4 regions of the Kocuria sp. TGY1127_2 genome follow, and region 2 is predicted to be linked to each of the others. Evidence: riboswitches for the same ligand, from Rfam matches in the RefSeq annotation. Region 2 holds a riboswitch; each other region holds the start of a gene.
What was found. Region 2 has a riboswitch for thiamine pyrophosphate ahead of sake_RS00860 (3-oxoacyl-ACP reductase). Riboswitches for the same ligand answer to the same signal wherever they lie in the genome.
Positions count from the first base shown of each region.

Region 1: linked by a shared signal. The riboswitch ahead of thiM (hydroxyethylthiazole kinase) and the one ahead of sake_RS00860 (3-oxoacyl-ACP reductase) in region 2 are both predicted to bind thiamine pyrophosphate.
Region 3: linked by a shared signal. The riboswitch ahead of thiO (glycine oxidase ThiO) and the one ahead of sake_RS00860 (3-oxoacyl-ACP reductase) in region 2 are both predicted to bind thiamine pyrophosphate.
Region 4: linked by a shared signal. The riboswitch ahead of sake_RS02805 (ECF transporter S component) and the one ahead of sake_RS00860 (3-oxoacyl-ACP reductase) in region 2 are both predicted to bind thiamine pyrophosphate.

Region 1 is NZ_AP022834.1:2,719,565-2,721,762, forward strand. It holds gene thiE (thiamine phosphate synthase) at 1-367, opposite strand, end outside; gene thiM (hydroxyethylthiazole kinase) at 400-1,239, opposite strand; TPP riboswitch at 1,230-1,322, opposite strand.
Region 2 is NZ_AP022834.1:188,589-190,786, forward strand. It holds gene efeB (iron uptake transporter deferrochelatase/peroxidase subunit) at 1-1,138, shown strand, start outside; TPP riboswitch at 1,154-1,250, shown strand; gene sake_RS00860 (3-oxoacyl-ACP reductase) at 1,327-2,121, shown strand; gene sake_RS00865 (LLM class flavin-dependent oxidoreductase) at 2,118-2,198, shown strand, end outside.
Region 3 is NZ_AP022834.1:2,494,834-2,497,031, forward strand. It holds gene thiO (glycine oxidase ThiO) at 1-1,159, opposite strand, end outside; TPP riboswitch at 1,152-1,259, opposite strand; gene sake_RS11145 (thiamine phosphate synthase) at 1,334-2,074, shown strand; gene sake_RS11150 (NAD-dependent succinate-semialdehyde dehydrogenase) at 2,144-2,198, shown strand, end outside.
Region 4 is NZ_AP022834.1:631,804-634,001, reverse strand. It holds gene sake_RS02810 (ABC transporter ATP-binding protein) at 1-554, opposite strand, end outside; gene sake_RS02805 (ECF transporter S component) at 551-1,222, opposite strand; TPP riboswitch at 1,279-1,378, opposite strand; gene sake_RS02800 (DUF4235 domain-containing protein) at 1,520-1,792, shown strand; gene mnhG (monovalent cation/H(+) antiporter subunit G) at 1,865-2,198, opposite strand, start outside.

The sequences.
Region 1 (2,198 bases), 430 kb from region 2:
CATCCGCTTGGCGTTCGGCCACCGCGGCCCGGACCTCGCCCGGTGTCGATACCGAGAGCCCAACCATGAGGTCGGGTCCGACCGCCGCACGCGCATCCGCCGCGGCGGCGTCGGATTGTCCGACGTGAACATTGAGCCCCAGATCTGCGGCGACGCTGAGTCGATCATTGACGAACAGCTGGGCGGACCTGCCCGAGTCCTGCTCGGCCCGACGCAACTGCTGCTCGCAAGCGCGCGCCAGATCAGCGAAGCGGCCATCCGATAGCTCTTTGTCGCGGACCTGAACTACACCGACGCCGCCCATCACGGCCTCGTACACCACATTCGGTACACGATCGAGACCACCGCACAGCTTCGTATCCGTCACAAAATACAGTGAGAAATCAGTCGCGGGAGGTATCACTGGGCTTCCTCGTGAACCTCGACAAGGCGGCCGATTCCAGCCGGGGAGAGCTCGTAGAGCGAATCGATCCACCGCACGTGGAAGGATCCGGGACCGTCGGCGGTTCGACCCGCCAAGGAGCCGGCGGCACCCACATGGGCGTGGGCCGCCAAAACAGCGTCATGGTCGGCCAGGCCAGCCGCACGGGCGGCACCCAGATACGCCGCGACCGTGGCCCCGAGCGAGCACCCCGTCCCGATGACCAGCGGCATGAATTCGTGACCACTGGTCAGCCACGTGGTCCGGTTCGCAGAGACGACCACATCCCGCTCCCCGGAAATCGCGACGATGCCGCCGGTGCGTTCCGCAAGGAAGCGCGCGGCATCGAGAGCAGTTTCCACAGCATCGGTCGACTCGACCCCACGGCCGCCGCTTCCCTGTCCGGCCAGGGCGACGATCTCGCTGGCGTTGCCACGAATCGCAGTCGGACGTTGAGTGACGAGGTCCCGGGCGAATTCGGTACGTAGGGGAAGGCCTCCGACCGCAACCGGATCTAGAACCCAGGGCACACCCGCAGATCCCGCGGTTTCCACTGCGGCCTGGATCGCCGCGATCTGATCCTCCGAGACCGTCCCGACGTTCACAAGCACCCCGTCGGCCATCCCAGCGAAGATGCGCGCTTCGTCGGGGTGTTCGACCATTGCGGGCGAAGCCCCGACGGCGAGCAGAACGTTGGCCGTGATTTCTTTGACGACCGCGTTGGTCAAGCAATGGACCAGGGGTGACGACCCTCGAACGGCCTCGGCCGATCCGACGATGCCGTCGGGGGCGCGGTGATTTTCCGGTGAATCAGTCATGGTGACGATCCCTTCGCTAGTGCTGGCTAGATCAGGTTCAAAGGGTCTTATCTCAGCCGAACGGGGCACCCCTTGTCACTGTCGGCGCGCCATTGCGCCTCCCATCACTTTAGCTCGTGTCCCGCGAATGAAAACCGCCCCTGAAAGGTCATACAACGCCGCAAGCATGTTTTTCCGACAGTCCGGAGGGTTTATCCACAAGATCTATCCACAGTGTGGAGAACTTACACGAATGTGACTCCACGAAACCCACATCGATTCCCAACAGGTGGGTCCGAGACCGCACCCCACTGCATAAACCTTGTCATTGCAGTGTGTACGTGCAGGTATTTTTCAGTGGTCGCTCCGCATTCCTGGCCCGTACCGTTGCCCACGGACGCCTCACGAACCCCAAACACAGATTTTTATCCCCACCTGTGGATAACTTTTCACACAACACGTGGAGAAATCGCTCGCTGAGGTCACCTCCCTGTGGAAGGTTGTGGATAATTGTGGACAACTTCCTCACGTCGTCCCCGACGCAAGCAGGGCCTGGGGCGACCTGGCATTCGGTCCCCAGAGAGAGCGCTGTGACCGGATTTTTCCCTGTATTCCGCGGCATCCTAGGTCCCCGGAGCGCCTGGCTGCTCGCCCTTCTCCCCTCGTCCGATCAGCATGAACATGCGGAGCCGACCGCGACCGGGCACCGACCGCCAACGCTTTATCCACACAGATGTCCCCAGTCGTGGACAACTTACACTTCTGTAGTTCGAGCAGCTTTTTCACCGATATTCGATTCGAGATCCTGGGGAGAAGCGGCACGTTTCATTTTCCCCAACGCACTCTTAGGACAGATATTCGAGTTGTGCACATCGTTGTGCACACCTGTGGATAACTTTCTCCACCGCCTGTGTGGAATCGCCTGCGCCGACGGCTTCATTGGCACCCCGGCCGCACCCCCGAAAGCAATTCTGTCCAGG
Region 2 (2,198 bases):
GGAAAAACAACAGGGAATTCTGACTCCCACGCAAAACAATATGTATACCGCCGCCTTTAATGTGACTGTTCAGGATGTCGGAGGACTCAAAGAACTGCTTTCCGAGTGGACGGTCGCCGCAGAGCATATGTGCGCGGGGGAACTCGTTGGCGGCGCTCCTGAGGGCAATCACCACATGCCGCCCGAGGACACCGGAGAAGCCTGGGGATACTCGCCGAGCGGACTGACCATCACCTTCGGTTTCGGACGTTCGCTCTTCGTCGATGAGCACGGAAATGATCGTTTTGGACTCAAGGACAAGATGCCCAAGATCCTGAGCGATGGGGTTCCGAAATTTGCGAACGAAGCCCTGCGGGCAGGATCCAGCGACGGGGACATCCTGATCCAGACGTGCTCCAATGACGCTCAGACCTGCGTCCACGCGATCAGAAACCTGACCCGCATCGCCTTCGGCTCGGCGACGCTCAAGTGGAGTCAGATCGGTTACGGACGCAGTTCCTCGACGTCGAGGGGACAGCAGACACCCCGTAATCTCTTCGGATTCAAGGATGGTACGGCCAACCTCAAAGCGGAAGACGGCGATGACCTCTTCGGCGACAACGTTTGGGTTCAGCCCGAGGATGATCCCAACGCACAGTGGATGAACGGTGGAACGTATTTCGTGGCACGAAAGATTCACATGTACCTCGAAATCTGGGATCGAGTACGGCTCTCCGAACAGCAGGAGGTGATCGGCCGGGACAAGCAGTACGGTGCGCCACTGTCGATCGCCTCGCCTCGGGCGTCGGACGAGTTCGAAGCACTGGACTTCACGGCTCAGGATGACCACGGGGAACCCGTGATTCCCACGGACTCGCACGTGGCCGTCGTCGCCCCTGAGAACAACGGGGGTCATCGGATGCTTCGACGCAGCTACAACTATACGGACGGCAACGATTCCCTCGGGCGTCTGGATGCGGGTCTGTTCTTCATCGCCTACGTGCGAGATCCCCGGAAAGGTTTCTACCCGACTCTCAAGAAAATGACGGAGCAGGATGCCCTGACGGAGTATCTCCAGCACCAGGCATCGGCGCTCTTCGCCGTGCCCGCGGGCATTCGTGACGGAGACGAGATGGTTGGGCAGGGCCTGTTCGAGTAGCGGTGCTAACATGAGACGCGCGACACGGGGTGCCTCCGAAGGGAGGCTGAGATGAAACCCGTAGAACCTGATTCAGCTAGTACTGGCGAAGGGAATGTCCGCAGAGCGCACTTACATCCGCGTGCCGCAACAGCGGTTGCGGGAATCGCTCTTTCGGGTGCCTTCGCCTCGATGGAGAGGCAAAGACCATGACCGAAAATCCCACCACCGTATCGAGCGTTCTGCCCATCGACGAGCAGATCGTGGTGGTGACCGGCGGCGCGAGGGGCCTTGGAGAGAGCATCAGCCGCGCTTTCCTCGGCGAAGGGGCAAAGGTGGTCATTGGGTACCACCAGAGCAAGGACGACGCCGCCCGCATCGTCGACGAATTCCCGGACCGAGCCCGTTGCGCGGCCCTTGACGTTCGGGACGGGGAGAGCATTCGAGAGTTCGCGACGTCAGCCTCCGGATTCTTCGGCACCGCACCGACCACGCTGGTCAACAACGCCCTGGTGGACTTCAGCTTCAACGGCGAGGCCCGGTCGAAAGCCGCCGACATCACCGCCGAGGAATTCCAGAAACAGATCGACGGGTCGCTCCACGGGCCGCTCGCGATGATCCAGGCGCTCCGACCCGGTATGGCCGAACGGGGCTTCGGGCGCGTCGTGAACATCGGCACGAACCTGTTTCAGAACCCCGTGGTCCCGTACCACGACTACACGGCGGCCAAGGCCGCCCTGCTCTCCTTGACGCGCACGTTCTCGCAGGATCTCGGCCCGGAAGGAATTACGGTCAATATGGTCTCCGGTGGTCTGTTGAGGGAAACGGATGCGAGCTCCGCAACTCCGGATGAGGTCTTCGACATGATCGCTGCGGGAACGCCACTGCGTTCCGTGACCACCCCGGACGAAATGGCCGACGCGATTCTCTTCTTCGCTTCCCCGTGGGCCCGCGCGGTGACCGGGCAGAACCTGATCGTCGACGGAGGGCTGGTTAAAGGATGAACGCTGGAAAGAAGCACGCACACATCAACCTGTTCATCTACGGCTGCGGGCACCACAATGCGGCCTGGAGGGCCCCG
Region 3 (2,198 bases), 660 kb from region 2:
CGAGCAATCGGGCGTCCGCGTTGCTCAAGGACGCCCCGGTGAGCAGATCGGCGCCGAGCCGTGCGCCGAGCGGAGCGAGCAAAATTCCGTGGCGCGAGTAGCCGGTTGAGACGACGACGCCCGGAGCCCCCGGCACGGGTCCGACGTACGGAATATCGTCCGGAGTCCCTGGACGCGCCCTGGCCATGGCCTCAACGAGTTCCATATCCCTCACACCCGGCACAACGGTCACGGCGTCCTCGAGCAGCTCCTGCACGCATCCCGCGTTGACTCCGGGCAGGTTGTCTTCCCGTACGCTGGCTCCGATCACCAGCCCGCCATCGGCCCGTGGGACCAGGTAGACCTGTCGTCCCAGGACTGTCGCGCGAATCGTCGCATTCACCACATGCTTTTCTCCCGGTGCGAGTTGCCCTTCGCGGAGCTTCAGCCGAAGAATATCTCCGTACACCGGCCTCAGGTCCAAGGGCAGACGGTCGAGAACCCCACCGATACGCCCATAATTCACGCCACACGCCACGAGCACCCGATCGACCCGGTGGGGGCCGCTGTCCCCCGCCGTGACGTCGTAGCCTGCTGTTCGGTCCCCCACCGGGTCGATTCTGGAAACGCTTTCCATAATCCATGCGGCGGACGGCCCGGCATGGGCGAATCCGGTGGGATCGAGATCATGGACGAGTGCAGCGCGGAGAGCCTCCAGGAGGAGACGCGGGTCCACCTGCTGATCGGTCGGCGCTTCGAATCCGCCGGCCAAGCGAGGGTTCAGGCCGGGTTCCATATCCAGCAGCCGACTCGCGGAGAGGGACCGGGTCTCCATGCCGTATTCGGTCTGGACCCGAGCATGATCTGCGGCTCGAGCCGAATCGGCGCGGTCTGCCGCAACAAGTAGCGTGCCGTTCTCGAGGTATCCGTGAGGACGATCGGTGACCCGTTCCAGTTGAGCGATGAGCTGCGGATATTCTCGCCGGGCAGCAAGCATGAGTGGGTAAAGGCCCTGCTGCCCGAACTGCACTTCACTGATGGGTGCCAACATGCCCGCTGCGGCCCGTGTCGCACCGTTTCCGGGGTCCGGATCGAAGATCGTCACCCGATGGCCCCGCAATCTCAGGTGCCACGCGGTCTGCATCCCGACGACGCCAGAACCCACTATGCCGATATGCATCGGTTACTCCTCCTCACGACGGCATGACCCGCATCGAGTTCGAATGGTCGGCGGTATCGCCCTCTCAGTCCGGCCAGCCCGGACTCCCACGTGTCTCCAGTCTATGACCTAACTCGCAAGTCCTTTAATGTTGCAAGGGTGACGACTGCCCAGAATGCACCAGACCATACTTCCTTGACCGCCCCCTCCCAAGCTCCCGGGCCCTCCCGCCTTCGCACGGAACGATCCGATCGATTGCGCTGCGCCCGACTTTATCTCTGCACGGATCTGCAGAGATTCATTCTCGGAGGTTCGGAAGCCGACGCTGTCGAAAAGCTTGATACCGCACGACTCGAAGAGTTCTACAGGGCAGCTTTTCGCGGTGGTACGGACATCATCCAGGTGCGCGACAAGCAGGTTTCCATTCGAACCGAGCTCGAGGCCCTGGACGTTCTTGTCTCGGTTGCGGGGGAAGAAGGCGGCCTTTCGGCGGCCAACGACCGTGCCGACGTCGCGTTGCTTTCAGGGGTCGACGTATTTCACGTGGGACAAACCGACCTGACCACCGAGCAGGTTCGGCGAGTTCTCGGGGAAGACATCCTTGTCGGTCGCTCTTGTCATGACAAGGCACAGGTTCGTGCCGCGTCCCAAGACTCCGGGGTGGATTACTACTGCACTGGCCCTATCTGGGAGACTCCCACCAAACCCGGGCGGGCGGCAGTGGGACTCGAATTGCCCGAGTTCGCTGCCCACATAGGCCAGAGCCTGGATTCGGCTGCCAAACCGTTCTTCGCGATCGGAGGCGTCAACATCGACACCGCGCCGCTGGTTCGGAACGCCGGGGCCGAGCGGATCGTCGTCGTACGGGCCGTAACCGCCGCCGACGACCCGGAATCCGCGGCTCGGGAGCTCAGGGCCTGCTTCTCGCCTCGGTAATCACGAGAAACATTCCGCCTACGTCGAAACTCACTGGACGCGGCCACGGAATTTGGTTTGAGTACCTATATGAGTACTTTTGCTGTGACAAATCCGAACACTGGCGAAGTCGAGCAGACTTTTG
Region 4 (2,198 bases), 440 kb from region 2:
ACGGCGTCGCGAACTTCGATGACGCCATCTGGGTCGAGGTTGGCCGTCGGTTCGTCCAACAAGATCAGCTGGGGTTCCATGGCCAGAACCCCTGCCAATCCAAGCCGTTGTTTTTGGCCGCCGGACAGCGCCGACGTGGGACGCTCCCACGAGAGATCCAAACCGACCGAACGCAGAGCTCGTTCGCACCGCGGAACGATAACCGCGGGGTCGGCTCCCAGATTCTCCGGGCCGAATGCGAGGTCGTCTCCTACGCGTGACAGGACGATCGACGATTCTGGGTCTTGTTGCATCAGACCGACCGCGCCCCTCGATTGTTCGGGCCCGAGGCCATTGATCGTTGCCCGCCCCAGAACGGCGTCGCCGTCATCGTCCACGAGCACACCCGCCAACGCGTGGAGCAATGTCGATTTTCCTGCCCCTGAAGGGCCTAGTAGCAAAACCCTTTCACCGGCCCGAATATCCAGATTTACACCGTGGAAAGCGGGTGCCTCTCGACCAGCGTGGTGCCAACCGAAGTTCTGGGCCAGGACCCGGGCCCCGTGAACCGTCACGGGCGAACCCTGCTGCGCCGAGCATCACGACCTGCGGCAACGGAACCGAGAACGCCCGTCGAGATCAATGCCCTCATCAAGGCCCAACCCAGAAGTCCCGCGATGACGACGCCGGAAATCGTGCCGCACACGATGTAGACGACCTGATACTTTGCTTCCCAGAAGCCGTAATACATCATGACCTCGCTGACGCCCATGAATACGCCGGAGACGCAGCCGGAAAACATGGCCACTGCAAGCCCGAACCTGCGGTACAGGAATAGAGCGAAGACGATCTCGGCACCGATGCCCTGAATCAACCCTGACAGCAAAACGCCGGCGCTGTAATGGGTGCCCAGTAGGGCTTCGATAACGGCCGCGAGAATCTCACAGTAGATCGCGGCACCGGGTTTCCGAATTACTAAGCCGCCGACGACTCCCGCGATGAGCCAGCCTCCACCGATCAGGCCCGACAACGGTGGGAAACCAACCGTCGCGGTCTGCGTTGCCGGCGAAACGGCATTAGACCAGATCCAGAAGATCACGCCGCAGACAACGGCAAGAACCGAGGCGATCACGATGTCGATCACGCGCCACGAAACTTTCCGGCGCTTCGGATGTTTTCCGCTCCCGGTCTCGCTCAACGACTGGACCGTTTGACCGGACTCGTGATGGGATGTGGTGTTCATGGGTCTTCCTCCTGCAATTTTCAGGAGGGGAGGCCGTACCCGTACTGTTCTTGGATACGCCCGAGATCTCGACTCCCTACGTCGGTGCTAACCGCATCAGGTCGAGGGTCTGCTTTCGCACTCTCAGCCTCATCCGAGGCTCCCCTGTCGTTCTTGAACGTCCCCCAGTCTATCTGACTCATTTCACTTCCGGTGAATCGCCCAGCAGATTGGGACAAAGGCAAACTCGTACGATTAGGCTAGAGAGAGCTGAACGTGACCGGCCGCACCGCCGGTGCGAATGAAGAGGAGAGATGGATGAGCAATCCCGTTATCAAGATCGGTTCCACGGTTGCGTCCTTGGCCGGAGTATTCGCGGCCAATAAGGTCATGACGCTGGGCTGGAAGAAGGTTACCGGCAATGAACCGCCGTCGAGCAATCCGGACGCCGAGGAAAGCATCCGCGACATCGTCATTTGGACCGCGATCAGCGGTGTCGTCGCGACCCTCATCAAATTGAGCGTCACGCGGCTGGCCAACAAGATGGAGCACAAGGAAGAAGTCGAGACCGGCGGCCAGGCCGAGGTCTGATAGCCCTCCCCTCGATACGAACAATGGCGGGCGCGTGAATCCTTCACGCGCCCGCCATTGTTCTCACGTCGCTCAGTCCCGCTCTGCCTCCAGGTCACTTTCGGGTTTGGCCTGCGCATCGTTCCCGAGACCGGCGGCGTCGGCGTCGACGTCGCGCGGCTCGTCGGTTGCTTCAGCAGGAGCCTCTTCTTCTTCCTCTTCACGGTTCATCTGCTCCACGAGGTCGGCAAGCTCGTTGACCGTGAGAGCCGATGCCGTGAAGTGACGATTGCGGAACCCGGAACGTCCTACCATGTGCGAGGAGACGGGTACCGCCAGGATTTGGAGGGTCCACGCCAATACGAGCGCTGGAACCAGAGCCCATGAACGCGCCGCGAATCCGATCCCGGCCAAAAGCAAGAACAAA